Regions from separate parts of the Lysinibacillus sp. A4 genome, predicted to be linked through region 2. Evidence: predicted binding sites of a transcription regulator. Region 2 holds the regulator's gene; each other region holds the start of a gene.
What was found. The regulator LexA, encoded in region 2, represses DNA repair genes until DNA is damaged. The targets are predictions, from matches to a motif close to CGAACATATGTTCG.

Region 1 (7,578 bases), on a different contig from region 2:
TAGAAGCGTTAAGAAATTGTTTACTAATGGATGCATATCGGATAGGTAATTCAATTTGTTTATTATTTTTTAATGTTACAATACACCCCATTTCACTAGGTGTAATATTAATAATTGCATGAAGCCCTATCCATATATTGTGAATGGAGCTGGGTGAAAAAGTGGGCAGAAAAATACAGGGATAACCGTAATCAAAGGCCACGACGATTGGTAGCTTGTGTTGATTGCCAAAAAAACGTTTAGCCGATTGTTTTGCGGCTTCATAGGTTGATCCTAATGAGAGACAGGATTTTCGAAGGACATGCATCGGTTTGCGTGTAACAATCAGCTCATTATGCTTATCAATCACATGCGTGAAGACTTTGGAGTCATGCTGAATAGGTTGCAGCAAATAAGTATTGAATGAAATTAAGTAGCCGTTTACAAAGTTAGTTGTCATATAGGGAGTGCCTCCTTTTTTCTAGTGATAACGGTAGTGTAAAACAGAATATGACTTTCTTAAATTGGATGAAATAGTTGAAAATCGTTCAGAAAAGCACGAAATGCTTAGAGAATTTGCTCTAAATATAAATGGATTAATAGCTAATCCAAGATATTTTCGAATCGTAAGCATTGCTTTTTAAATTCAATTTTCATATAATTTAGAAAAGGATCGAGGTGAGATCGTTGGATAAATATTATTCGTATACAGATTTTCTGAAAGCCGTTGGTCAGTCGAAAAAAGTTGATGAGGCAGAGAAATTATTAAACGAGATTTATTTAGATTTATTTTTAAATCGTATCCAGCGTATGCATCGGCAAGAGCAGCTCATGGTTCTGATAGATAGAGCACTCGATGAAAAAGATGAAAACGCATTTTATCAATACGCATCCGAACTAACTTCCTTACAGCAAACAGAAGATGAATCATATTGACGAACCCGCTCTCCATATCTATTGGAGAGTGGGATTTTTTTGATTTTGAAAATAGTTGCAGTGGATATAAAGAGTGTATGTTTTGATTAGAAGAAGTGGTTTTGCTTATAGAATGAGGAAAGTCATTCAAAAAGTTTGAGCCTCTGTTTATAAAAAAGCGAAAGCGCTCCGATAAAGTAGAATCCGCTCATAAAAGGAGGAGAGCCAGGCTCCTGAGAGAGTATGAGCTACACATGAAGCAAAAAGGAAATCTCATCCATCGATGAAGCTTGAAAATCTAATAAAACGGCTATTATAAGAGTAACAAGTTAAATGGACCTTATTATTATGTAATAAAAATTTTAGAGATGAAAAAAATTTTTACAAACATTCGTTCGTTAAATGTTCGAAATTTTAATATTGCTATGCTAAAATATATGTACAAATTGGAAGGAAAGGACGGGGACATGAGTGCAAACATTTGATTTACAAGCGCCATATCAGCCTAACGGGGATCAGCCACAGGCCATTGCGGAATTAGTGGAGGGTGTGAAAGCAGGCAAACGTCATCAAACATTGCTTGGTGCTACTGGAACAGGTAAGACGTTTACCATTTCGAATGTCATCCAGCAAGTCAAAAAACCAACACTAATCATGGCACACAATAAAACACTAGCTGGCCAGTTGTATAGTGAATTTAAAGAATTCTTCCCGAATAACGCTGTTGAATATTTTGTCAGCTACTATGATTACTACCAACCAGAAGCTTATGTACCGCAGACAGATACCTATATAGAAAAAGACTCTAGTATTAACGATGAAATTGATAAGCTGCGTCACTCTGCTACTTCTGCATTGTTTGAGCGTGAGGATGTCATTATTATTGCATCTGTGTCCTGCATTTATGGTTTAGGTTCTCCCGAAGAATATCGAGAAATGGTTGTTTCCATTCGTACAGGTATGGAAATTGAACGTAATCAGCTATTACGCAAGCTTGTAGACGTTCAGTATGAGCGAAATGATGTTAGTTTTACTCGCGGAACATTTCGGGTACGTGGAGATGTAGTGGAAATCTTCCCAGCCTCTCGTGATGAGCATTGTATTCGTGTGGAATTTTTTGGGGATGAAATCGATCGTATCCGTGAGGTAGATGCACTAACGGGAGAGATTTTATCGGATCGAGAGCATGTTGCTATTTTCCCAGCATCCCACTTCGTTACACGAGAAGAGAAAATGCGTAAAGCGATTGAAAATATTGAAAAAGAATTAGAGGAACGACTTGCATTATTACGTGCAGAAGATAAATTACTAGAGGCACAACGTTTAGAACAACGTACACGTTATGACTTAGAGATGATGCGTGAAATGGGCTTTTGCTCTGGGATTGAAAACTATTCACGTCATTTAACATTGCGTGAAGCAGGTGCTACTCCATATACGTTGCTAGATTACTTCCCAGAAGATTTTTTACTCGTGGTTGATGAAAGTCACGTAACACTTCCACAGGTTCGAGGAATGTACAATGGTGACCAAGCGCGTAAAGGTGTGCTCGTAGAACACGGCTTCCGCTTGCCATCAGCACTTGATAACCGTCCTTTGCGTTTTGAAGAGTATGAAAATCGTGTACATCAAGCAATTTATGTATCAGCCACACCTGGTCCATATGAGCTGGAGCATACACCAGAAATGGTAGAGCAAATTATCCGACCAACTGGATTATTAGATCCATTAATTGATGTACGTCCTATCGAAGGGCAAATCGATAATTTAATTGATGAAATACAAGATCGAATTGCGCGAGATGAGCGAGTTTTAGTGACAACGCTAACGAAGAAAATGTCTGAGGATTTATCGGCTTACTTGAAGGAAATGGGCTTAAAAGTAGAATACCTACATTCAGAAATTAAGACACTAGAGCGTATTGAAATTATCCGTGAGCTACGCAAAGGAACGTATGATGTGCTAATTGGTATTAATTTATTGCGTGAAGGTCTTGATATTCCTGAAGTGTCCCTTGTGGCCATTTTAGATGCTGATAAAGAAGGATTTTTACGTTCAGAGCGTTCATTGATTCAAACCATTGGTCGTGCTGCTCGTAACGCGAATGGTCATGTCATTATGTATGCAGACCATGTAACAGACTCGATGAAAAAGGCAATTGATGAAACGAAACGTCGTCGTGCGTTACAAATGGCTTATAACGAGGAGCATGGCATAACACCTCAAACGATCATTAAGAAAATCCCAGATGTGATTCGCGCAACACAAGTAGCAGAAGAAGAGGAATCCTATGTAACAAAGGCCACAAAAGGCAAAAAGCTGACAAAGGCGGAAAGAGAACAGCTCTTGGCTTCTCTAGAAGTCGAAATGAAGGAAGCAGCAAAAGCGCTTGATTTTGAACGTGCGGCTGAGTTACGAGATACAATATTTGAATTGAAGGTAGAAGGGTGAATGACTTGTGAAAAATACTGAAATCGTCGTGCAAGGTGCACGTGCTCATAATTTAAAAAATATTAATGTCACAATTCCGCGTGACCAATTAGTCGTTTTAACAGGATTATCGGGCTCCGGAAAGTCTTCTTTAGCATTTGACACAATTTATGCGGAGGGCCAGCGTCGTTACGTTGAGTCCCTTTCCGCCTATGCCCGTCAATTTCTTGGACAAATGGATAAGCCAGATGTCGATGCGATAGAAGGTTTATCGCCTGCTATTTCCATTGATCAAAAAACGACAAGTCGTAACCCACGATCTACTGTCGGTACGGTAACGGAAATCTATGATTACCTACGTTTACTTTATGCCCGCATTGGTAAACCAATCTGTCCAAATCATGGTATAGAAATCACTTCACAAACAATTGAGCAAATGGTGGATCGTTTATTAACCTATCCTGAGAGAACTAAGATGCAGCTCCTTGCACCAATGGTTTCTGGACGTAAGGGTACCCATGTTAAACTGCTAGAAGATTTAAAAAAGCAGGGGTTTGTTCGTGTACGAATTGATGGAGAATTGCGTGATTTAGATGATGCTATCGAACTTGATAAAAATAAAAAGCATTCCATCGAAGTAGTAGTCGACCGTGTTGTTATGAAGGAAGGGATTGCTGCTCGTCTGAGTGATTCTTTAGAAACGGCTTTACGTCTAGCGGATGGACGTGTGCTTGTCGATGTGATGGAACATGAAGAGTTACTATTTAGTGAGCATCATGCCTGCCCATTATGTGGTTTTTCTATTGGTGAGTTAGAGCCTCGTATGTTTTCATTTAATAGTCCGTTTGGTGCTTGTCCAAGTTGTGATGGCTTAGGTTCAACACAAGAGGTGGATTTAGATTTAGTGGTGCCTGATTGGGATCGTTCCTTGTTAGAGCATGCCATCGCACCATGGGAGCCAACTAGTTCGCAGTACTACCCACAATTACTAAAAGCTGTATGTGATCATTACGATATTCCAATGGACATGCCTGTGAAGGATTTGCCAAAGGAAAAAATGGACAAGATTTTATATGGCTCTGGAAAAGACAAGATACACTTCCATTATGAAAATGAGTTTGGCAATGTGCGAGATCAAATGATTGAATTTGAGGGTGTCGTGCGCAATGTTGAGCGACGTTTTAAAGAGACGACATCCGATTATGTTCGTGAGCAGATGGAAAAATACATGGCACAGCAGGCTTGCCCTTCATGTAAAGGGTATCGTTTAAAGCCTGAAACGCTAGCAGTGAAAGTAGCTGATAAACATATCGGTGAGGTTACACAATATTCGATTCAGGAAGCAGACACATTCTTCAAAGAGCTTGATCTCACTGAAAAGGATATGCAAATTGCTCGATTAGTTTTACGAGAAATCGAAGAACGATTGGGCTTCCTTGTGAATGTTGGTTTAGACTATTTAACATTGAGTCGTGCAGCAGGCACATTATCTGGTGGAGAGGCACAACGTATTCGCCTTGCTACGCAAATTGGTTCACGATTAACGGGAGTTCTCTATATTTTAGATGAGCCTTCGATTGGTTTGCATCAGCGTGATAATGATCGGCTGATTAGCACGTTACAAAATATGCGTGACATTGGGAATACGCTAATTGTGGTAGAGCATGATGAAGATACGATGCTTGCAGCAGATTATCTCATCGATGTAGGACCTGGAGCAGGCGTCCATGGCGGTCAAATTGTGGCAGCAGGAACACCGCAGGAAGTTATGAATAATGCAAAATCCTTAACTGGACAATATTTAAGCGGTAGAAAGTTTATTCCTTTACCAATAGAAAGACGCCAACCAAATGGTCGAAAGCTGTCTATTAAAGGTGCCAAGGAAAATAACTTACGCAATGTTAAAGTAGACGTTCCACTAGGCTTATTTGTAGCAGTGACAGGCGTGTCTGGTTCAGGGAAATCTACACTGATAAATGAAATTTTATATAAATCTTTGGCACAGAAGCTCAATCGTTCAAAGGTTAAGCCTGGCGAGCATAAAGAAGTGACAGGTATCGATGAGCTTGAAAAAGTAATCGATATTGACCAATCGCCAATTGGGCGTACACCTCGTTCAAATCCAGCAACTTATACAGGTGTTTTTGACGATATTCGCGATGTTTTTGCAGCAACAAATGAAGCAAAGGTACGAGGCTATAAAAAAGGACGCTTTAGCTTTAATGTCAAGGGCGGTCGCTGTGAAGCATGTCGTGGTGACGGCATTATTAAAATTGAGATGCATTTCCTTCCTGATGTTTATGTACCATGTGAAGTATGTCACGGCAAACGTTATAACCGTGAAACACTTGAAGTGAAGTATAAAGATAAGAGTATTGCAGATATTCTCGATATGACGATTGAGAATGCAGTAGTGTTTTTTGAAAATATTCCAAAGATCCAGCGTAAGCTACAAACGATTGTTGATGTTGGGTTGGGCTATATGAAATTAGGGCAACCAGCCACAACCTTATCGGGTGGTGAGGCACAGCGTGTAAAACTAGCCTCTGAATTACACCGACGCTCAACAGGGAAATCCTTTTATATTTTAGATGAACCAACAACAGGATTACATGCCGATGATATTGCTCGTTTACTTGTCGTGTTGCAGCGACTTGTTGAAAACGGTGATTCGGTATTAGTTATTGAGCATAACTTAGATGTGATTAAAACAGCTGATTATATCATTGACTTAGGTCCAGAAGGTGGAGACAAAGGTGGTACGATTGTTGCAACTGGTACACCTGAAGAGGTAGTAGAAGTAGCTGGCTCCTATACAGGCAAATACTTAAAACCAATTCTGGAACGTGATCGTATGAGAATGGATGCATTGCTAGCAGAAGCTTCTAAATCTTAAGGATTTTACATTCGAACTGAAATGATTAATCTGGATTGAAAGGTGATCGGAAATTGGAGAAAGTCGCTCAATCCAGATTGAAAATAATCCAAAATGGGAAGAACCCGCTCAAATAAAGGTTAGAAGTGATCCAACTAATCTAAAAAACGAGCAATAAAATCTTCATAGGTAAAAGCCTGACGATGTTGGAATGAAAAGACCCCATTTATTCAATTTTGCAGTGAAACTTTTCACATGATGAATCGTATAAATAGTATAACGAACTGAGGGAGGCTATTTATTTATGCAAAATGAACGTCAACGAATTTTAGAACTTGTAGAAAAAGGAACAATTTCGGCACAAGAGGCGATTACATTATTAGAAGCATTAGAGCAACCTGGCAAGTCTACTCAACATGTTATGAATGATGTGTCGAAAGAGACGCAATCCTTTTCAAGTGAAAAAGAGCCATTATTTGAAGAAAAATCAAAAGATGGTGACAAGAAAAAAGATGATTTTATGAAATACTTCCAAGATGAAATGCAAGATTTTCGTAAGGATTTAACACAAATCGGTTCTCTTTTTATGGATATGATGAATACGGCTGTTAAAAAGGTAAAGGAATTTGATGTAGCTTCTCCATTTGGAGATAAAATTGAATTTACCCATACAGAAGAAGTGGCTGCTGCCAAAGTGGACAATATTATCGCTGAACTACCTAATGGTAACTTCTCATTGGAATCCAGTGAAGGAGAAACGATTCAGGTGATTTGCAAGGTAAAGGCACCTTTGATGAACGAAAGTGAAGAAGAAACTCGTAATCACTTCTTAGAGCAATTTGTTGTGAAAGAGGAAGAGCAATCACTTCGTATTTTGAGCCAATTAAAGCTTGTTCAAGTGAATGTGAAGGTGCTAGTACCAAAGGATAAACTTGAAAAATTATCTGTTCGTCTAATGAATGGTAGTGTTTCATTACAGGATACAGAATTTGAAGAATTAAAAGTGAAAACGTTAAACGGTGCCATTAAAGGAACGAAGTTTAATTTTGGAAAAGCTGAAGTGGATTCTTCTAATGGTTCCATTGAATTAACGAATGTTCGAGGTAAGGATTTAGAGGCTGAAACATTGAATGGACGTGTTTATTTGGATGGTGCATTGGATGAAGTTGAAGCTAAGTCTGTCAATGGACATGTAGTCGTCACAACATGCTCGACAAATTCTTCAAAAATTAAAGCGCAAACAGTTGCTGGGGCAGTAGAATTGTATGTCCCACGAACAATTTCATTGAGCGGTAAAGTCGTAACGAATTTCGGTAAAGTGGATGTGGGGATCCAGGATGTTTCTAAAATAGAGTCGCAAGATCAATTCTTATCCAAAG
Region 2 (7,578 bases):
ACAAAGTTCGGATAGCATTAATTGCTAAAAGATCCGCGTGTTGAGTCATTATATTGTGACATCCTTTCTCGTCCTATATATTGTTCTTTTACAGTTTAGTCAACATTGCTTTAGAAAACAATGCTTTTTGTTATACTATTTGCGTTTTCATACATACTTTATTGAATTGTGTCACATTAATTTAGAAATTTATTTTTTTGTGCTTGTTTTACCTTCTCAGGAGTTACATCATTTCCTTCTGCATCTACCACTTTAACGTTTTCAATCGTATCTCGCATAGTTGCTCTAAACGTATCTAAATACTCCTTGCGAAGCGCTGTTCGCTCCTTTGCTTCTTCCTCTGTTAATTGTCCGCTTTTTGCTTTAGCAGATAATTCATTAATTCGGTTAATTTTTTCCTTTGATAACATGGTTACACACCTTTCAGTACCTAGCTTAATGACCTCAGTATGCAAAGTATAGCATGGTTTCCCTTAAAATGCAGTTATACCAACCCTTAAAAACACTTCTTAGCCATTATTTACATGACTTCCAGAAGTTAGAGGTGTATAACTAATAATAAAAGGAAAAATTTGATAGATATTAGGAGGAGCTATCATGAACATCACAACACCTAGATTACTTATTCGAACATTTGAAGCCTCAGATTGGCAGGCCGTTTATAGCTATATGTCCGACAAAACGGTCATGCACTATATGCCAGAGGGTGTGTTGAATGAAGATCAGGTTCAAAATTTCATAACAGAGAATAGCAACGAGCAAGTAAAACATTTCGCCATTGTTTTACGTGAACAACAGCGAGTCATTGGTCATCTTGTTTTCCACAAATACTTTGGCGATCATACGTATGAAATTGGATGGGTTATGAATCCTGCCTATCATTATCATGGCTATGCTTCTGAAGCTGCTCAGGCCCTATTAGATCACGGCTTTAATAAAATGAAACTTCATCGAATTATTGCCACATGCCAGCCAGAAAATATCGCTTCTTACCGAGTCATGGAAAAAATCGGGATGCGCCAGGAAGGATTTTTTAAAAAATGCATACCTCATGGAGAGACTTGGTGGGATGAATACTATTACGCTATTTTAGAGGAAGAATGGAACGATTTAAAGGTAAGAGGTGTATGAAATGAAGAAAACTGCGGTGTTATTATACCCACAATTTAGTGAATATGAATTGAGTGTTGCTTTGTCCATATTAATGCAAGGCGGTAAACCCATCATCACACTAGGATCGAATACCAAACCTATCAGAGGAGAATCTGGTTTAAATTGTATAGCTGATTTATCCGTGAATGAAGTAGAGCTTGACGATATTGATAGTCTACTATTACCAGGCTGTATGGATATTTCTACATTACAACTTGAAGAGAGCTTACTAGATTTCATTCGCCATCTATCTGCAAAAGGAGGAATGATTGCCAGTATTTCTAGCTCCCCTTACCTCTTGGCAAAAGCAGGTGTCTTAAAAAACAAAAAATATACAGTAGGACTACCTTTTGATGGCATGAAGCAGTTAGGGTGCTTTGAGCTTCATAACTATTCAGATGAACTAGTGGTACAAGATGGAAATATCATTACAGCAAGAGGAAGAGGTTTTATTCCTTTCGGTATTTGTTTCGGGCATGCGTTAAAGCTAAATTTTGATGAAAATTGGTATTAAGTGATGATTTAAAACCCAAATGTCCAATTAATCGGGCATTTCATGTTGTTGAAAAAGATGATGTCATTAGTAGAATGAGAATTTTTAACAAGGCTGTGGGGTGATTTCCGTTCCGTCAGTGTGCTACAAGAAAGCAAGCAGCCTGCAATGGAAATCCATTTCTCCCCTTCAATTGACTGTTTTGTTTTTCACACCAAAAAATGTCCAATTAGTTGGATATTTTTTAATTCTTATCTTACGATATATGTCTAATACTTTGGACAAAATGGAGGGATAATTCTGAAGAACATCATCAAAATTTTAAGAAAAAAATTAGGCATAACACAAGCTGCTCTTGCAAAAGAGTGTGGAGTTGTGAGACAGACCATTAATAGTATTGAAAATGATAAATATGATCCGACCCTAGAATTAGCTTTTAAGATTGCTAAGGTTCTCAATAGCCGAATTGATGAGGTGTTTATCTATGACTAAATTTCACCCAAATTATATGATTACAATGAAGGACTTCGTGAAAGAACACTCAGCAATTTTAAGAAAACAAACTCAAGAAGTATCGATACCCGTGACCAATGAGGACCGAAATACCCTCCTAGCCATGCTACAATATCTGAAAAATAGCCAAAATCCAACGCTAGCAAAAAAATATAAGCTTCGCCCTGGGAGTGGGCTCTCTGCTAATCAAATTGGCGTAGATAAACGAATGTTTGTTGTACTCTTTGATGACCAAGAAATGATGCTGATTAACCCTAAAATAATGAGTCATTCCCTTAATATGATTTATCTACCGGAGGGAGAAGGCTGTCTATCTGTAAATCGACCTGTCCCTGGTTTTGTACCGAGATATGAGAGAATTAAAGTCAAAGCTTACGACATCGATGGACATGAAATCATTGTACAGTTACAGGGCTATGGGGCCATCGTTGTACAGCATGAAATCGATCATTTAAATGGCATCATGTTTTATGATCGAATAAATAAAGAGCACCCTTTCCAACTGCCTAATCATGTTATCATCGAAAGCTTTTCTTCGCTTCAGTAGTTTTTTACAGAAAAAAAATTAGCAGGAATATTATTTTCCTGCTAATCTTTCTTGGTGCTCTTGGAAACGACGATGTACAGTCGCCTTACTTACCTCAAAGCCTAACCCTCTAAGCGTTATAGAAATTTCTTCAAAGGTAAATCCACGTTTGCGGAGCTTCACAATTTCCTCTACAGGTAGATCTTTTCGCTCCTGCCCCTGCGGATTACCTCGGTTCGATAAATTATTTTCTGGACGATAGCCGTTTTCTACAGCACGTCGCATACCTCGTCGAATTTTAGCATTATGGATTCTACGCTGATACTCCTCTACAATCGCTAAAATTTCAAGCAGCATCGTATCCATTTCATTTAATTGAACTGGGCCTGCATCACGCATCGAAAAAACGTCAGTTGCTGACTTTTGTAATAAATGTAATACAGCCATCCTTGCATTGCCTCGTCCTAAACGAGTTTCATCTTGGACAAAAAGAGCATTAATGTTCTTATCTTTTATAAAATCAAGCATTTCTAGTAAGCCTTCACGTTCTACATCATAGCCACTATGTTGATCTTTAAACACGCCCTTCACCGCATAGCCTTGCTCTTTAGCATAGCGCAGCAACTCTTCCTGCTGGCGCTCTAATGAGGAGCTTTGTGTTTCTTTTTCAGTACTTACGCGACAATAGACAACAGCCGATAGTTGATTATTTATCATTGTTCATTTCTCGCAATTTCGATAGTATTGATGGGACTGGCTTGATCACTCACTACAGGAATAACTAGAGATTTTCCCGCTACAATTTTAATATCTGCTAGTTCATTTTCCGTTTTTACAAGCTTTATCCAATCATCAGTACTCATTTTACCACGATATTGCTCAGCTAACGACCACAAGCTATCTCCATGTTCAATTTGAATTTCTGCGTAACTAACTTTTCCTGGATCAGTAATGTAAAGGTATGCTGCAAATAGTAAACAAGCTCCTATTAAAATTGAGATATGTGTGTTTTTCTTCAACCATGTCATAATCATTACCCCTTTTTAAGAATGTTTGTTCGGAATGTATGTTCCCATAATAAAGCGAACAAACGTTTTTGTCAAACACTTTTCGAACCTATGTTTGCATACATGTTCGCATTCTGTTATACTATCAAATAAGAAGAATGATATTAGAAAAAAGAGGTGAGCACTCATGAAAAAAGTTTCGAAAAGACAAGAGGACATTTTAGCTTTCATTAAGGAAGAGGTACGAGCTAAAGGATATCCACCATCAGTACGTGAAATTGGTGAAGCAGTTGGACTTGCTTCCAGTTCAACTGTTCATGGACATTTAGCTCGATTAGAACAAAAAGGCTTTATTCGTCGAGATCCAACAAAGCCACGCGCAATTGAAATTTTAGAGCCTGAAGAATCCATTCAAAAGCAACAGGTGATCCATGTCCCACTTGTCGGGAAGGTTACAGCTGGTTCTCCAATTACAGCAATTGAAAATATTGAAGAATACTTCCCATTACCCGATACGTATGGCACAAGTGAAGATCAATTGTTCATGCTAGAAATCATGGGGGAATCAATGATTGAAGCTGGGATTTTAGATGGAGATTTAGTCATTGTCAAACAAAAGGCAACAGCTAATAATGGGGATATTGTTGTAGCTATGACAGCTGAGGATGAAGCAACTGTAAAACGTTTCTTTAAAGAGAAAAACCATTTCCGTTTACAGCCTGAAAATTCTTCTATGGAACCTATTATTGTCGATCAAGTTTCTATTTTAGGACAAGTTGTAGGTCTTTACAGACGTGTACATTAACGATTAAAGCAGGTTTTGAGGATTATGTTCCTTCTAAGAGCATGTATCCTCTTTTTTACGCAAAAAAGAATCCATATACGATTGGATTCTTTGTATAATGCCCCTTCTAAGCTTCCTTCTTAAATTTTAAGCTCGCTTCAATAAAGGCTGAAAATAGCTTTTGAGCACTCTCATCTCCTGCTATGGCTAGTTCCTCAGGATGCCACTGAACAGCTAAGCAAAATGGCATCTCCTCATGAACTACCGCTTCGATAATACCGTCGCTGGATTTTGCTGCTACTTTTAATTTTTCTGCTAACACATTCACCGCTTGATGATGAAATGAATTCACTGCAATCTTCTCTTGTTCAACGATAGTCGCTAATAGATTGTCAGCAATAACCTGAACAGAATGGGTAGCTACAGCTCGACCTGATTGCTGCATATGTTGAAGTAATTTAGTGCTAAAATGATCACTATCAATATCCTGATATAAAGTACCGCCTAAAGCAACATTTAATATTTGAATTCCTCGACAGATCCCGAAAATAGGCATCTTCCGTTGGAATGCGGCTTCAATTAATGCTAACTCGACCGTATCTCGCGCTGGATGAATTTTTCCAAGTTTTAATGAAGGCTCAGCCCCGAATAGAAATGGGTGCACATCATGACCACCAGATAATAATAAACCGTCCGTAAGGGCTAATATCTGTGCTGCCTCTTCTTCTACTCCCATTGGAATAATCAGTGGAATACCACCTGCTTCAATGATGCTTTTGCTGTAAGCGGCATTTAATCGAGAGGACAAATCATCTTCAACAAAGGCTGTAATACCAATAATAGGTTTCACTTGCTTCCCTCCACATTCTTGAAAATTGAACAATTACCAAAAGCCTAGATACCAATTGATTAATCGATCGCCATAGAAATAAACAATAACTGCGGCCAATGCAATAGATGGCCCAAACGGAATGGGTGTTTTTCTCCCCTGTTTGTTTTTCGATAACATGGTAATCCCGACAATCATACCAATCACTGCAGCTAAAAATAGCGTTAACAGTGTATCAATCGTACCCAGAACGAGACCAATTAAAAAGAATAATTTAATATCGCCTCCACCCATGCCACCGTTTGATAGCACAGCTATGATATATAATATGCCAAAACCAATCACTGCACCCACAAGAGAGTCCCACCACGGTGTTAATGGTGACAGCACTCGTCCAATAGCTAGCAAAGGTAAAAAGAATACTAACACCTTATCTGGAATTAGCATATAGGCCAAATCTGACACAACGATAATAACTAATAAGGAGATAAAAAGGAACGCTACTATCAATTCTATGCCCAAGCCTAGCTGCCAATAAGCAAAGGCAAATAATACACCTGTCATTAATTCTATGACTGGGTAAACCCAAGAAATTTTATTGCCACAACCCCGACATTTTCCTCCTAAAAATACATAAGACAAAACTGGTACTAAATCAAGCGCCGTTAGTCGTCTCTGGCATTTTGGACAATGTGAAGGAGGATGTACAATCGACTCCTTCTGTGGTACACGTAAGCCAACTACATTATAAAAAGAGCCAAAGACAAGTCCAAATAAAAAAATAAAGATCGTATAAGCCATTTCCAATTTTATGTCCTCCTAAACCAATAGGCGCCCATACAAATGAAGTATGGTGCGCCTATCAATAAAGTTTTATTGTTGTTCTTCGTAATAGAACGTCGTCACTTGCACTGTTGCCTTTAACGTAAGATCTGCATCTTTCTCAAGCTGTGCCTGCTCTCCTGGCAATTTAAATTCAATCTTATCGGTTTTCATGACACGCTCTAATTGTTCAACCTCCTGTAAAAAGCTTTCAAGCGAATTAAAATCAAGCGCACCCACCTCTAATATAAAAGTAATAAGCTTTAGATTAGTTGGTAAAGAGTCCTCCGAAAGAGATGCAATCGGTGTAGTACTCTCCTTGTTCTGCTGATCACCATTGACCTCTGCTTCAGCCTGCTCCAACATATTGAGATCATTCGATACATCAGAAGGTGTCACAGTGCCGTCTTCACCTTGAACCGTTAAAGACAGTATACGAGTTCCTGTCACCTCTTCAATCTCAGCTAAATCAAGAATAATCTTTTCAACGGCTCTTGTTGCAGGTAGCTTTTGTCTTAAGGCTAATATATTGATAGTAGGCTGTCCCTGCTCCTTGTCTAATTGTGCTAGTTGTTCTTTGACATTAGCTACTTCTTGCTGCACCTGCAATACATTACTCTCTTTTTCATTCACCTCATCCAATTTTGGTGACAGCAAATAATAATACAGCGCAAATAAAATAGCAGCTATCAACGCCAGTAACAAGATCATAGATGAATTTTTACTACTCGTTAATTTATTCATGAGCGTCGTCCTCCAGCTAAATACATAAAATCGATTGTTGCTGTGATGGACACTGAATATCGCGGTACTTCTTTAAATTTTTGTTGGGGTGTTAACGCCCTTTGTTCACCTAGCTCTATTTCAAAGTTTGAGACAGTGTTAATTTGAGCATCTGTAAAATAGCTACTCATTAAAAGTCGCTCCACATATTTCGATATATCTGTCATCGTTTCAAAATCCACTTCAATATTCACTGTGTTCTCTCCGAAAACGTAGCTACGTAAATAGGAATGAGTTGGTAATAAAGTTTTTGTTTCATCAATTAACGGTGTTACAGGATAAGAAACGCTTTGAATAAAAGTCACAGACTCTTCCAACGAACCCTGATCGACACTTTGTCGTGCGTCTAGCTCTTGCTGCAATTGATTAAGCTGTGTTGTTAATGCCTGTTCCTCTGCAGTCAATCGAGACAATTCACTTTTGGATGTAAAAAATAAAAAAAGTAAATAAGCTACAATAAGTCCCACAATGACAATCACCAAGCTATAAAAAAGCTTGGGAGAGGTTGTTCTTTTTTCAAGTTGTGGTAAGAGGTTTATATCTGGAACCATTAACGAACCTCCTTCAAAGCTAAGCCAAGCAACGTTGAAAATTCTCGCTTAAAGCGAGGAAACGATTTCTCAATTTTTTTCCCATCGACAACCCTCAGTGGTGGTTCTAAATTAGAAG
Region 3 (7,578 bases), on a different contig from region 2:
TATGGCGTGTTCATGTTCAAAATCCTATGAGACTGACAGCTTTACTTTCTGGAAAACTTCGCAAGCATAAAGTGAGCTATGTACTATTTATAGGTTCCATTTGGGGAGAGGCTGGCTCAGCGGGGGAGGCACTTTATGCAACTGTTAAGGGTGCGCAGCATGCTTTTGTTAAATCCTATGCAAAAGAAGCGGCATTATCTCGGATTAGAGTGAATGCTATTGCTCCTGGCTTTATAAATACCTCAATGAACAGCCATCTAAATCAAGAAGAGCTTCAATACATTTTGGACGATATCCCACTAGGCTCCATTGGACAAACAAAGGATGTGGCTGAAATGGTACGTTTTTATTTGTCTGGTAAAGCTGATTATGTGACAGGACAAATCGTACGATTAAATGGAGGTTGGTACATATAATAATCTCTTTTGCACATACTACTTGTGTAAAGGAGGAGGAAGAATATGACCATTTTAGAAAACTGGCAAAAATGGACATCGTTTTTAGGACAAAACGTTATGCAAGCTGAATCAAGCGGTATGCCTAAGAAAATGATTCAAACGGCTGCTGTCCAAATTGGGGAATATTTGGCGACTAATGTCGACCCTAAAAACGAACAAGAGCGAGTGCTGTCGGATTTATGGGGCGTTGCCTCTGAAGATGAAAAACATGCATTAGCGAATTGTGTCATTAAGCTCGTACAAAATAAGCATGTGCAGTAAATAAAAGAGGAGAGCCAATCTCCTCTTTTTGCTATACTATAAACTTTTTATCTGTGAAAACGGGAACGTATGTAAGCCTATTTAACAGTCATCAAAAAAAATTAGTAAATAACGCTGTAATTCCATGTATTCTAACTTTCCATTACATAAAAAATCAGCTATGATGGAACTTATAAAGGATTTTTTACGTTAACTAATAGGAAGGGAACGAGTGTGTTGAGCGATTGGTACTTTGAATATGAAATTCAGGTGAATCGCCCTGGATTATTAGGAGATATTGCTTCACTTTTAGGGATGCTTCGTGTCAATATTATATCAATAAATGGTGTAGATGAGGATCGACGTGGTATGTTAGTGCATACAGACAATGATGAGGCAATTGAGCGTTTTCGTACAATTGTTTCGACAATGGAACATATTAACGTAACCAAATTTCGACAACCAAAACTTCGTGACCGTTTAGCCATTAGGCATGGTCGTTATATTCCTCGAGATGCAGATGAAAAAAACACATTCCATTTCGTAAGAGATGAACTAGGTATTTTAGTCGACTTTATGGCAGAACTCTTTAAAAAAGAGGGACATAAGCTGATTGGTATTCGTGGCATGCCACGTGTTGGAAAAACTGAATCCATAGTAGCCGCCAGTGTCTGTGCCAATAAAAAATGGATCTTTTTATCATCTACAATGATTAAGCAAACAGTTCGTAATAAGCTTGTGGGAGATGAATTTAGTCGTAACAATATTTTTATTCTAGATGGTATTGTGACTCGACGTTCATCCGATGAGAAACATTTGCAATTAGTGCGTGAAATGATGAATATGCCTTGTATCAAAGTTGTAGAGCATCCAGATATGTTTGTTCAGCATTCAGAATATAAAATAGAGGATTTTGATTATATTATTGAACTGCGTCATCACACTGATGAAGAAATTACTTATGAAATAATGGAAAAAAATCATATGTCCGAATCCGATTCTTTTGGAGGATTTAATTTTTAATTTGATGTTAAAGTAGGTGTTATTAGTGGCAGAATTAGGGACTCGACTGAAAGAGGCGAGACTGTCTAAAGGCTACAGCTTAGACGATTTACAAGAAATAACGAAAATCCAAAAACGTTATTTAGTAGGAATTGAAGAGGGCAATTATTCCATTATGCCTGGTTCGTTTTATGTAAGAGCTTTTATTAAACAATATGCAGAAGCGGTTGGTTTGGACGCGGAAGAAATTTTAGAGACATATAAAAATGAACTACCGAGCACTCCAAACGATCAAGTAAATCAATCAATAACGAATAGTCCTAGCAGAAGAAAAGTAACGAAAGGCCCTTCGAATAAAATGATGGAGGCTATGCCCAAAATCATTGTTGCTTTATTTATTGTAGTGATTATTGTGGTTATCTGGGTGCTATGGCAATCAAAAAACAGTCCAGGGACAAGCGAGGAAAACACTTCTACTCCTGAAATTGAATATGACACAAATGTCAAGCCAATTGATAGTGAGAAGGATAAAAAAGAACAAGAAAATAAAGATGCACAGAAAAATGATAAAGAAGATAAAAGCTCTACAGAAGAAACACCAACTGATGAAGATGACACTGATCAAACTGAAGAGATGAAGCAAACAATTTCCGCAGGTACTGTTGAAGCAGATGGTGCGACAACTTCTTATACGTTAACAGGTACGGATACAATGAAACTAAAAATCGAAGTATCAGGCCCTACATTTGTTGGTATTCGCAATCAACAGCAACAAGAAATATTAACAGATACGCGTGTCTATAATGCCGGGGAAGTAGTTGAATTTGACGCCTCAACACAAAACTATGTTCGTATTCGTCTCGGTAATTCAACGCAAGCTAAAATCTATATTAATGACGAACTTCTAACGTATGCACAACAAATTGTAACGCAAAATATCGTCATCAATTTCAATAAAGAACAGTAGTCATCACATGATGACTACTTTCTTTCATCATGAAAGGTGTTAGAAAAATGAACATTCCAAATAAAATTACCATCTCTCGAATCTTACTTATTCCATTCTTTGTCATTGTTATGATGTTTGATTTTGGCTGGGGAACATTATCACTTTTTGGTGCAGAGATGCCAATCCATCATTTTATAGGCGCACTTATTTTTATCTTTGCTTCAACAACCGATTGGGTGGATGGTTATTACGCACGTAAGTATAATCTTGTAACGACATTTGGGAAATTTTTAGATCCCTTAGCTGACAAGTTACTTGTCTCAGCAGCCTTTATTTTAATGGTCGAGCTTAAGATGGCACCTGCTTGGGTAATTATCATTATTATTAGTCGTGAATTTGCTGTAACGGGTTTACGTTTGATTTTGGCAGGTGGAGGAGAAGTCGTAGCTGCCAATCAGCTTGGTAAAATTAAAACTTGGGCACAAATTGTAGCGATTGCTGCTGCTCTTTTACACAATACAATCTTTACATTGGTTGGTATTCCATTTGATACAATCATGCTCTATGTTGCATTGTTCTTTACACTTTGGTCAGGATGGGATTATTTCTATCTAAATCGACGTGTATTACTTGAGTCTAAATAAGAAAGGTCTTGGGGTTCATGAATGCTGAAATTCTTGCGGTTGGCTCAGAACTATTATTAGGTCAAATTACGAATACAAATGCGAGGTTTATCTCAAGCCAGCTATCCGAGCTTGGCATCAACGTTTTTTATCATACCGTAGTAGGCGATAATGCAAAGCGTTTAGAACAAGCTATCGAAGTGGCAGAGTCTCGTGCAGATCTCATTATTTTTTCGGGAGGACTTGGTCCGACAAAAGATGATTTAACGAAGGAAACGATTGCACGTCATCTTGGTGTTTCTCTTGAGTTTGATGAAGTAGCATTGACGTATATTGAGCAATTTTTTGCTAAACGAGGACGTCCAATGACGGAGAATAATCGTAAACAGGCATTAATTTTAGCTGGGAGTGAGGTATTAGCTAATCACCATGGAATGGCTCCAGGTATGATCTTCACAAAAAATGATCGCACTTATATTTTATTACCAGGACCTCCAAAAGAGTTAGAACCAATGTTTCAATTTGAGGCTAAACCTAAACTTGCTGCGATGCTTAATGATGGAGGGATCATTGCATCACATGTTATGCGATTTTATGGAATTGGTGAGGCCGAGCTTGAAGTACAAGTTCAAACTATTTTAGATGCACAAACCAATCCAACAGTTGCTCCACTTGCTTCTGATGGTGAGGTAACGTTACGCGTAACAGCTAAAGCCGCAACAGAGCAACAAGCTGACCAGCTTATTAAGGCAAAGGTTGCAGAAATACAAGCACTTGTTGGTGATTATCAATATGGTGTAGATGATGATTCCCTTGCCTCAAAAACGGTAGAAATGCTACTGGATAATGAGCTAACGATTGCGGCTGCTGAAAGTTTAACTGCTGGTTTATTTCAATCTGAACTTGCGGAAATTCCAGGGGTAGGCAATGCACTTATAGGAGGCGTTGTTACCTATGCAGCAGATGCGAAAGTAAAACAGCTAGGCATTTCACAAGATTTAATTGATACACATGGTGTTGTGAGTGCTGAGTGTGCAGCGGCAATGGCAAGTGCTGTTCGTGAGAAATTTGCTACAAATATTGGGATTGGCCTTACAGGAGAAGCAGGTCCCACTGCGCATGATCATCAGCCAGTAGGTACGGTTTGGATTGGTATTGCTATAAATGATGAGGAGCCGCTTACATATTTACTTCATTTATCAGGCATGCGAAATACGAATCGACTCCGTGCGGTGAAATTTACATGTCATTATTTAATGCAGCTTTTAGAAGAACGTGGCTACGCAAAACGTTATTAAAATAGAGTAAAACATAGGAATTTGGGTAGAGGAAAACTATCCAAATTTTTATTTTGAAGGAAAATCGAATAAATGTTCGCTTTTTTCTTGCGTGTTTTCTCAAAAACAAGTATAGTAGAGATAGATAAAAACAGTGAACAGTTTTCGAAGGAGGAAAATGAATGAGTGATCGTAAAGCAGCCTTAGAACAGGCTCTAAAGCAAATTGAAAAGAATTTTGGTAAAGGTTCCATTATGAAACTCGGTGAAAAAACCGATTTAGAAATTGCGACATCTTCAAGTGGTTCACTTGCACTTGATGCTGCATTAGGAGTGGGTGGATATCCACGTGGACGTATTATTGAAGTATACGGTCCAGAATCATCTGGTAAAACAACTGTTGCTCTACATGCCATTGCTGAAGTACAAGCAACAGGTGGACAAGCAGCATTTATCGACGCTGAGCATGCATTAGACCCGATCTATGCGCAAAAATTAGGTGTCAATATTGATGAGCTATTATTATCACAACCCGACACAGGTGAGCAAGCACTTGAAATCGCAGAAGCATTAGTGCGCAGTGGTGCTATTGATATTATCGTCATTGACTCTGTTGCTGCCTTAGTGCCAAAAGCTGAAATTGAAGGGGATATGGGTGACTCTCATGTCGGCTTACAAGCACGTCTAATGTCTCAAGCTTTACGTAAACTTTCTGGTGCGATTAATAAATCAAAAACGATTGCTATTTTCATTAACCAAGTTCGTGAAAAAATTGGTGTCATGTTTGGTAATCCAGAAACAACACCAGGTGGACGTGCGCTTAAATTCTACAGCTCTGTTCGTTTAGAAGTGCGTCGTGCAGAAGCTATTAAACAAGGTAATGATATTGTTGGTAACCGTACTAAAATTAAGATTGTTAAAAATAAAGTAGCACCACCTTTCCGTACAGCTGAAGTAGATATTATGTATGGAGAAGGAATTTCTAAAGAAGGCGAAACAGTCGATTTAGGCGTAGAATTAGACATTGTACAAAAAAGTGGTTCTTGGTATGCATATGGCGATGAGCGCTTAGGTCAAGGACGAGAAAATGCTAAACAGTATTTAAAAGAAAATACTGCTGTCCTAGAAGACATAGCAAATAAAATCCGAGCTTCTTATGGTATTGCGGCTTCTTCTTATACAATTGCTGCCCATGATGATGAAGAAGAGATGGATGAAGAATTAATGTTACTTCTGGAAGAAGAATAATTAATGATTGCATTGTTCCCACTTTATTGAGGGGGCAATGCATTTTTTTGTCTATATTCTTAAATTTTTACACATAATAAGAGAGAGGCTATGTGTTTATTTCTTATGTACTGTTTTTTTACTAATTGTTTTTAACATAAAAAATTTTCTAGTGAAATAGTAATAGGGGAAAAATTCACTGAATGGATAGGACTTACTTTTTTTGGCTAAGGTGGCGAACAGATGCCTGACTATCCTTGACAGAGCCTGAGGCTAGCTATACAATTAAATATGTATAATTTCTGAATTATGACTTTAAATAGGCAGTACATTTTATCCTCATTTAGCAAATGTTTTATAGTGAAATATCCTTTAAAATGGATGTCTAAACGCCTACTGGATGAAGATAATGCCTTTGGCCAATGAAACGGGTTTTGCATAAATTCTAACAAAATCTGGTGCATTTTAGCTAAGGCGACATAGATGTATGCGCCGACTGAAACTGTAATACCCAAATAGCAAGAGGAGGTGTTCATATGGATGGAATTACTATCATCTCCGCTTTGCTTGGACTCATCGTTGGTGCCGCTGTTAGCTATATCTACATGAAAAAAGTGAATGACTCAAAAATCACTGGTGCTAAACATGTCGCTGAAACAATCGTTGAAGAAGGAAAACGAGAAGCGGAGGCAATGAAGAAAGAAGCACTACTTGAAGCCAAAGATGAAACTCACAAATTTCGTACTGAAGCTGAAAATGACATTCGTGAACGTCGTTTAGAACTTCAAAAACAAGAGAACCGTTTATTGCAAAGAGAAGAGAATCTTGATCGCAAAGATGATGCTCTAAATAAGAGAGAAGCTGGCTTAGAGCGCAAAGAACAAGCTCTAGCTGAAAGACAACAGCATATTGAACAGATGGAGAGCAAAGTGGACGAGCTCATGGCATCACAAAAAACAGAGCTAGAACGAATTTCTGCTTTAACTAGGGATGAAGCTAAATCAATTATCCTCAATGAAGTAGAAAAAGAGTTATCAACTGATATTGCTGTGATGACGAAAGAAGCTGAAACACGTGCGAAAGAAGACTCAGATAAAAAAGCACGTGAAATTTTATCATTAGCACTACAACGCTTTGCTGCAGATCACGTAGCAGAAACAACTGTATCTGTTGTGAACTTGCCAAATGATGAAATGAAGGGACGTATTATTGGTCGCGAAGGCCGTAATATCCGTACATTGGAAACGTTAACAGGAATTGATTTAATTATTGATGATACGCCAGAAGCGGTTATATTATCAGGCTTTGATCCAATTCGCCGTGAAACAGCTCGACTTGCACTTGAAAAACTTGTACAGGATGGTCGTATTCACCCAGCTCGTATTGAGGAAATGGTGGAAAAAGCTCGACGTGAAGTGGATGAACAAATCCGCGAAACAGGTGAGCAAACTACATTTGAAATTGGTATTCATAACTTACATCCAGATTTAATGAAAATTTTAGGCCGCATGAAATATCGTACAAGCTATGGACAAAATGTCCTAAAACATTCAATTGAAGTCGCACATTTAGCAGGATTACTTGCTGCTGAACTTGGTGAAGATGTAGCATTGGCTCGTCGTGCGGGCTTATTACATGATATTGGAAAAGCAATCGATCATGAAGTTGAAGGAAGCCACGTTGAAATTGGTGTGGAATTAGCAACAAAGTATAAGGAACACCCAGTTGTTATTAATAGTATTGCTTCGCATCATGGTGATACTGAAGCAACATCTGTTATTGCGGTATTAGTCGCTGCAGCTG
Region 4 (7,578 bases), on a different contig from region 2:
CATGCCATACCCCTGATAGTTTGGATAATTATATAATTTAGACTCAATTGCTGAAAATTCATCACTTTTATAGTCATTTTTCACATATGAATGTATGGGAAAAGAAACGAGATCTGCTAACTCAAGTTGTGGGTATGATAATTTTTTATCTTTTGTACGTTTTGGGTTAAAGTAAATTCCTTTTATGTTTGAGAAAAAAGATGAATCATGATATCGATTACCATAAGTAATTAACTTTAAAGCTGTATCAAGAAGTAATTTATTTTCCTTCTCTCCTCTTGATTCTACTACTATAATACCGTTTTTATTTCCAGAATTTAATTCATAACAATATCGTTCTAGTAAAAATTCAAGGCATAAATCGTAAACTGGATAGGGATTGATATAAGACCTAACATGGGAAAATTTATCAATTGAAGAACTGTATATACTGTAATCACTATCACTTATTAAAACTTTTAAGTCTTCAAGAAAATGTTCATAATTAATTAACTTAGGATTAAAGGCACCTGTCTTTTTTCGAATATCTCGGGAGTGAAATACAACCTTTTTCTTATTAAAACACCCATTGTTCCAGTATTTATTTTTTAATTTTGTAATATCGTCAATAAATGTTTTAAAACCTTCTCTAGTAAAAACAACACCTGTAATTGTAAACCATTGCAGTAAATCATTTTTAGGCTGCAGTAAATCTTTTAAACTTGGTATTCCGTTCTCATCAATTGCTAAAATATTATCAATGTTACCAGGAATATTATTAAGAATAGCTGGTCTCGACTTCCAAGGCATTTAAAAAACTCCTTTTGGTAGGCATTATATCATAATTTACCATAGTTTCTAAGTAACTGGAATGAAAATAGATAATTATTTTCATTGCCAAAAATAGAACATTAGTTCTATAATAAGTACAAACAAATGTTCTTATTAGGAGGAATGAATATGGCAAAGTCAAAGAAAAAGGATCCATCTAAAAAGGTTGCTGAAAAACCAAAACAACCATCTAAACACCCTGAACGCGACGAGTTTGACCTTGAGGAGCTTGGCTACAGTTTAAGTGAAGCACTAGAAGATTGTAAGTTTCGGATGTTTGCTGTTTACAATAAGTCGGGGTCATTAGAAGGAAAGGTAACAAAAATGGACCCAAACACAAAGATGATCCACATTCAGGATAAACACATGGATGTCCATAAAGTGCATTTTTTAGACATTTTGAGTGTATCGAATTTGGATTATTAGTGGAGGTTGTTGGGATGTTGCGTGACCGTGGGAATATGAAGTGGACAGCTATGATGCTGCCAGAGCATTTAGTTGAAATACGAAAATGGAAAGAAGAACAATTTTACGATAAAAAGCGTGAGTTGACCGAGTGGGAGCTAGAGGAAATAGAACAAACCATCCAGCGTGCTTTTAAGATGCAAAAGCTTGTGAGATTGACATTATGGGAACAAAATAAGTTGCATGATGAGGTAGGCAGGGTCACTGGTACTGACGTTTATAAAAAAGAGTTGCTGTTAGACACTGACTTTTCAATAAAGCGAATTACATTCGATAAAATTCAAAGAGCTTTATTAGTAGACAGTGATGATTAATAGAGAAGATCGCCAAGTGCTTTATGAGTATATAAAATTAGATATGGCAATCAAATCATTACAGCGTGATTATGATGTGTTAGGGAGTCTCAAAATGTCCAAGGTATATCTCAACATAGTAGATTCACTTTTAAAGGATATACGAAACGATTATTACAACAAAAAGCGTTTTTTAGCTAAACAAAAGATTGAGGTAGTAAGATGGGTGAAAATAAGTGAGCATTTTAGCGAGGTGACAATACGAACGCCTGGAGAAGATGAAGTGCATCAGTATGCTAATCAAGCCCTGAAAACCCATACTGAAGAGTTGATATTTAGATATTTGAAGAATTAAAGAAACCAGGTGCTCATTTTAGCATCTGGTTTTTAGTGAACTAAACCTCTAGTTCATCATGTTCTTTCTTTTTATTAGGAATGACCTTCATTACCACAGTAATAGCCTCGTCAATCGATTCACCGAACATCAACTTCACAATTTTAACCACACGATCAACCTTTTCAGCAACCCACACGACTATGATACCACCACTAAACGTATAGCCTACAAAGTCAATGATGTCCATAAGTCATCTCCTTTTTATAATTTGAGTAAGCGATAAATCTGACGTATCTTCAATTGGTCTAAATGCAATAAATAGGTTGACAAATACCATTGCATGAATTTCCTGTTGCCTAGTGTCACACGAATTAAAACTGCAGCAGTGGTGGTTGGTGTAATATCAAGCGCAAATGCTAACACACTTAATTGGTCGTAGTCTCTCCGTTTAAATTTGATTGTTACCTTGCCTTTATCAGCATGAACAGTGATCCTTAATTTCGGTCTTTCTGGGTAACCTAAAGTGATTGTGTTCTTCCAACGATAATCTCTTCGGAACCACTTCCTTATTTCTTCAACGATAATCTCCGATACAGCTCCAGTATTACATAACCTTTCTGCTACATCTTTAACAGGTTCATCACAAATTTCAGCAAAGCGATACAAAGTAGTTTTTAGGCTTTCCGAGATAGTGGGCTTCACATCAACTTTTTTATCTGAGCGAGTGATTCTCCTGTTCCCCATCGAGAAATTTCCCTCCTCCCCATACCTTTTCGTAACTTATCCCTAGGAATTAATCCTAACTTTAATCGATTCCTAGACTTAATGTAGGTATACGTAGCAGGGAACTGGAAAAGAACCACTTAAAAAATAATTATTACAATTGTAATAATCCAGGTCGTCGAGTTATAAAATGTACTACATTTGTAATACAAAAACGAAAGGGGATTGGATTGAATAGAATAATTTTGGGTATTGATGCAGGGAATCACAAAGCGAAGGTAGTTGGACCCTTTGGAGTTGACTCATTTAAAACGAATATTTGTGATTGGTTTGAACGTGATGTGGAGGAATCATTTGGTCCTGATGATATGGAGTTTGAAATTGATGGCCGCAAAGGGTTTGCTGGCACAATCGCACAGTATGAGGATGAATTCGGGGATGGTACTAGGTACGGAGATAGTAAGGCTCATGAGGATACTAAAATCAGAGTCTTACTAGCAATACATCGTTATTTAAGCCGTTACTGCCCGCATATTGAACAAGTAAGCTTTGTAACAGGACAGCCAATTAAACGTCATAAACAAGCTGAAAAAGACTCAATTATTGCTATGTTGAAAGGTAATCATGAAATAAAGGTTAATAGGAGGATAAGAAAAGTATCTATAGATAGAGTGGCCGTAGCTCCTGAAGGTAGTGGGGCATTCTGGGCGCAACCTAGTGATGGGATTATCCGAGTAATTGACGTTGGAAGTGGAACTGTTAATGCGGCAACGATTATCGATAGAAAGCATGTTAATAACGCAAGCACCACATTTAATTTTGGGGTTGAAACAGTATCCAATAAAGACGATGTACAAAAGATAGCTAGGGGGATCATACGCAATACAACAAAATTGAAATGGAATAAAAATGACAAAATCTTGATTTGTGGAGGTATTACAGAAGGAATAGCACCATATATAATAGAACATTACATTAATGCAGAAATCATTAATCCAACAATACATCGTGGAAATGGGGTGACAACTTTACATCCTGTCTTTTCAAATGCTGTTGGATTTTATGCAATAGCGAAGGGGGCATTTGGATGAGTAATGAAGGTAGGAAGAACAAACCTGTCAGCTTTAATACCAAAGACGAACACGACCTTGCACTATTAAATCACGCAGAACAGATTAACCCATTGACAGGCAAAGCACGTAATTTCAGCAAGTATGTGAAACGATTGATTGAAGAGGATATGAATCGTGGCCCAGAAAGTGAAATTAGGATAGATCGCAACGAACCAATTATCCATGAAGACGAAACATATTCGATTGAAACTAAAGAGGCTATGAATAGTTTTATATAAAAAACCACTCTTGATTGAGTGGTCTTAAAGTTTAGATACCTAAAAGATGTTTCTTCTTTGCATCAAATTCTTCCTGTGTTAAAATACCAGCATCCATTAGTTCTTTCAATTTGATCAATTCATCCGTTGGAATTGACGATGTTGTAGAAGGGGGAGCTGCTTGTGTAGTCTCTTCCTCTTCAGCAACAATTAATAATGAAAGTTTTTCAAGATCTTTCTTATCACACTTAATGACTAAAGGTATTTTTTCTCCGTTTTCACGCTTTAAGAAAAGTGTGGCCACAGATTTATCCTTCCCAGTATTGGCACCCATGGCACCAGCTATAGCCCCAGCATTGCCAAACTTACTGCCGATAACTGTCCAACCTGCTATATCAAGAGCGCTTTTCTGAATATTTTCAACGCGTTCCCATCTTACTAACTTAAAAGTTTCAGGTTCTTTGTTGTCAATCAGAATGTCTACATATCCATGCTTAGTTTGTCTAAGAACATAACTAAAACCACGATCTTTCAATTGTTCTTTTCCATTTAAGATGTTCATGTTTAGCTTGATTGCTTTAGGTTCCTTTTCTTTCTTTTTAGGTATTGTTTTTTCTGGAATGCCAAAGATATTTTCAAGCTCATTCGCGAAAGGTTTTGTTGCATTATCATTAGTTAGTTTGAGTTTAATCTCATTCTTTAAATAGGTGAAATCAACTTCTACAGCAAATATTTTTCTGTTAACGACTAAGTTACTAATTGCATTTACATCATAAGAAACAAACGTTTTTCCTTTTTTATCTTTTTCCAATGTAAGCAATCTTTTAGTAGTCAATAAGAATAAAAAGTACGTTAACTTTTTTGAACCTGTTGTTGCAGATATTATCTGTTCATCATCCTCAATATGAGTTGACAAAATATCTATATCTTCTTCAACAAACGAAATAACTTGTTTACCAGCTGGCTTTAATAAATCTCTAATTTGTTCTTGTATATTCAAGTACATTTCCTCCTTCCTTATAGCTTGTTGGCAATACAATAAAATTGTATCAATACTGGTAGGTGTTGTCAGTATGGATTTTAACTGGTGCCCACGAGGTGCCCAAATAAATATAAAAACAGATAAATAGGAAGAAAGAATAATAGGAACATAGTAGATGGATTGATAAATAGGCTGTAATTGCAAGATTTATATAAATGTATAAAAGCTAGAAAACCTATAACCACAGCCTTCTAAGCCGTCGGTCGGGGGTTCGAATCCCTCCTGGGACGTCAAGCAAAGCCTTACAGCCATAACGGCTGTAAGGCTTTTTGTTTTTATGCATTAATATGAATAGCCTTAAAATTTCCCCATAATTTGTCCAAATCAATCCTTTTATTAAAAAGCTTATCAAAGTGAGCACTAGCTCTTTGATCTGTTTCTTGTAAAGTGTATTGAATGTAAAACAAGATTGCCCATAGACAGTCCTGCTAAGAATGTTTTTAAAATAAACTAGAAAAGAAATTTTTCGTAGTGCTAACAATTGAATTAAAAGTAGAGGAAATGAAATTAATAGCAGCACTTATTGCATTTTTTACAGTTTCCACAACGGTAACAAAAACATTTAAAACTTTATCCATAATATCTTGTATAAAGGCACCGACTTTATCAGCAATAGTAAGTATTAGTGTTTGGGCTGAAGGATGCTCTTCACCAAAATCTATCAATGAATCGTAGTATTTATTGATCATGTCTTCCGATTTTTTTAAAGCTTCCTCTTTTTTCTTACGCATATTTTCAAAAAAAGTTGTTTGATTTTTATCAATTTCTAATTGCTTAACATTTTCTTTTAAGTCTAATTCTTCTTGCACATAAAAATTATTAACGTTCTCCTGATATTCTTGTGTTAGTTTTTGTAATTCATCAGGTGCGTCTGATAATGAAGGAGCTTGAAGTCCAATGAACGCTGCTAAAGAAAATTCTTTGGTTTGCTCTCCCGTATAAGCATCTCTCATTTGATTCATAATACTACTAAAATTTTTTACTGCTACTGTCATAATTATTCCTCCTAGTAATTTAATTGTTGAAACAACTATAGATTATCAATAAAAGGTTAAAATTAGGTTAAAAAACATAAATTTACTTTTTTGTTTTAATATATAATATACTGGCGATGAGATAAGTTAATTAAAATAATCTGTATTTAATAATAGTAGAAAGACCACTCCATGATGGGTGGTCTCAATCTTTAAATAGGGTTACATGATGTGGAGAAAATGAAAAAAGACCACCTCTAATAGAGTGGTCAAAAATACTAACTTTTCTTACATTATAATGAAGTTGACTTACCTTTTTTCTCATCCATAATAAGGTCTTCTTCACGTTGTGGGCGTGGGGCTTCCGTATATTCTTTGCGCCCATTAGGTTTTTTTGGGTCTGCTCCACTAGCAAATGATTGTTTTGTTGGCTCGTCTGTTGCAAATTCTGTATTTTTTTTGTCTCGTTTCATGTCGACACCTCCTCAAGATATTATTTATCTTATCCAATAAAATATCCCTTGTTTATTTCTATTTCATCCTTAAAATTTCAGATTACCCCAAGACTATGTAAGGTAAATTTGGTAGGAAATTTCTGATGTTTGGCTTTTACATAAAATAATTGATTTTTTAGAAAAAATGAATTTTTATGTTAAAATAAACCAAAGAAAACATTTAAGAAAAGTATTGGCGCTCTGATGGGAGGTTGAACAGATGGATGAGAAGAAAAAGGGGAAATTACAAATCCTCGTAATAATTTTAATGATATTACTTTTGGTTGCAATATTTGTTGTATTTTTCATAGGTAAATATATGGTGGCATTTGTTTTATTTGGAATTTTTATGCTAATACTAAATTTTATTAGTAGCTGGAAAAACCTAGATAATGCAGATTACGTTTATAGAAAAATTCATAAGAGTAACCAGAAATGGTAATTACTAGACATTTAGCTTAGGAATCTTGTTATTCTTATGTTACTTGTAGTGCTTATTTGGATATCTGAAAAGAGCAAAGAAGGGATCCTCACTTTATATGAAGAAATAGTGAGTTATAATATTTTTTCAACAACTACGGAGGTGCTTTTTTGCAAACATTTTTTAAATATAATTGGCTAGTTCGGGAAGGTTGGTTTCGTTGGTGTGAAGAGTTGACTGAAGAAGAACTTTTGCAAAACCGAACTGGAGGAATGGGCAGTATATTACACACACTTTTCCATATCATTGATGTTGAATGGAGTTGGATTCGTCTTTTACAGGGGAAAACAGACTTTCAGGAGAGCTTTGATGAATATAATAGCTTGGAAAAGGTTCGTAAATTGGAAGCTGCATTTCATTTAGACGTCGAAAGCTTTGTAAAGCAATGGGATGATAGTATGGAAGAGCGAATACTTCATAATCCATTAGCCGATGGTAGTATGGAGACGCATACATGGGGTGAAGTCATTCGTCATACCATTGCACATGAAATTCACCATATAGGACAATTATCAATTTGGGCAAGGGAAATGGGGAGAGCGCCTGTTTCTGCCAATCTAATCAGAAGAGGTCTTTCTTCATCATTGAAAGATTCAGTAGGTGCTCAAATAAATAAAGAAACGTTTAAA

Region 1: a site for LexA is predicted at 1,279-1,292, ahead of uvrB (excinuclease ABC subunit UvrB). Genes of this name have one in related genera too.
Region 3: a site for LexA is predicted at 4,636-4,649, ahead of recA (recombinase RecA). Genes of this name have one in related genera too.
Region 4: a site for LexA is predicted at 909-922, ahead of NY607_RS06935 (YolD-like family protein). Genes of this name have one in related genera too.

Annotation. Positions count from the first base shown of each region.
Region 1 covers NZ_JANWTB010000011.1:62,031-69,608, forward strand. The annotation lists gene NY607_RS19420 (competence protein ComK) at 1-439, opposite strand, end outside; gene NY607_RS19425 (IDEAL domain-containing protein) at 667-915, shown strand; gene uvrB (excinuclease ABC subunit UvrB) at 1,366-3,345, shown strand; gene uvrA (excinuclease ABC subunit UvrA) at 3,353-6,220, shown strand; gene NY607_RS19440 (DUF4097 family beta strand repeat-containing protein) at 6,504-7,578, shown strand, end outside.
Region 2 covers NZ_JANWTB010000002.1:196,070-203,647, forward strand. The annotation lists gene tkt (transketolase) at 1-49, opposite strand, end outside; gene NY607_RS05040 (DUF896 domain-containing protein) at 177-410, opposite strand; gene NY607_RS05045 (GNAT family N-acetyltransferase) at 598-1,131, shown strand; gene NY607_RS05050 (DJ-1/PfpI family protein) at 1,133-1,666, shown strand; gene NY607_RS05055 (helix-turn-helix transcriptional regulator) at 1,946-2,137, shown strand; gene def (peptide deformylase) at 2,130-2,705, shown strand; gene NY607_RS05065 (YneB family resolvase-like protein) at 2,736-3,401, opposite strand; gene yneA (cell division suppressor protein YneA) at 3,398-3,712, opposite strand; gene lexA (transcriptional repressor LexA) at 3,879-4,496, shown strand; gene NY607_RS05080 (gamma-glutamyl-gamma-aminobutyrate hydrolase family protein) at 4,603-5,325, opposite strand; gene NY607_RS05085 (prepilin peptidase) at 5,359-6,111, opposite strand; gene NY607_RS05090 (hypothetical protein) at 6,178-6,870, opposite strand; gene NY607_RS05095 (PilN domain-containing protein) at 6,867-7,460, opposite strand; gene pilM (type IV pilus biogenesis protein PilM) at 7,460-7,578, opposite strand, start outside.
Region 3 covers NZ_JANWTB010000006.1:45,732-53,309, reverse strand. The annotation lists gene ymfI (elongation factor P 5-aminopentanone reductase) at 1-416, shown strand, start outside; gene NY607_RS13360 (DUF3243 domain-containing protein) at 462-719, shown strand; gene NY607_RS13355 (DUF3388 domain-containing protein) at 936-1,721, shown strand; gene NY607_RS13350 (helix-turn-helix domain-containing protein) at 1,738-2,667, shown strand; gene pgsA (CDP-diacylglycerol--glycerol-3-phosphate 3-phosphatidyltransferase) at 2,715-3,293, shown strand; gene NY607_RS13340 (competence/damage-inducible protein A) at 3,311-4,570, shown strand; gene recA (recombinase RecA) at 4,732-5,796, shown strand; gene rny (ribonuclease Y) at 6,312-7,578, shown strand, end outside.
Region 4 covers NZ_JANWTB010000003.1:319,970-327,547, reverse strand. The annotation lists gene NY607_RS06940 (hypothetical protein) at 1-789, opposite strand, end outside; gene NY607_RS06935 (YolD-like family protein) at 940-1,236, shown strand; gene NY607_RS06930 (YolD-like family protein) at 1,251-1,589, shown strand; gene NY607_RS06925 (YhjD family protein) at 1,582-1,923, shown strand; gene NY607_RS06920 (hypothetical protein) at 1,964-2,152, opposite strand; gene NY607_RS06915 (hypothetical protein) at 2,167-2,649, opposite strand; gene NY607_RS06910 (ParM/StbA family protein) at 2,859-3,719, shown strand; gene NY607_RS06905 (hypothetical protein) at 3,716-3,979, shown strand; gene NY607_RS06900 (SHOCT domain-containing protein) at 4,011-4,958, opposite strand; gene NY607_RS06895 (hypothetical protein) at 5,441-5,995, opposite strand; gene NY607_RS06890 (hypothetical protein) at 6,268-6,447, opposite strand; gene NY607_RS06885 (hypothetical protein) at 6,689-6,910, shown strand; gene NY607_RS06880 (DinB family protein) at 7,060-7,578, shown strand, end outside.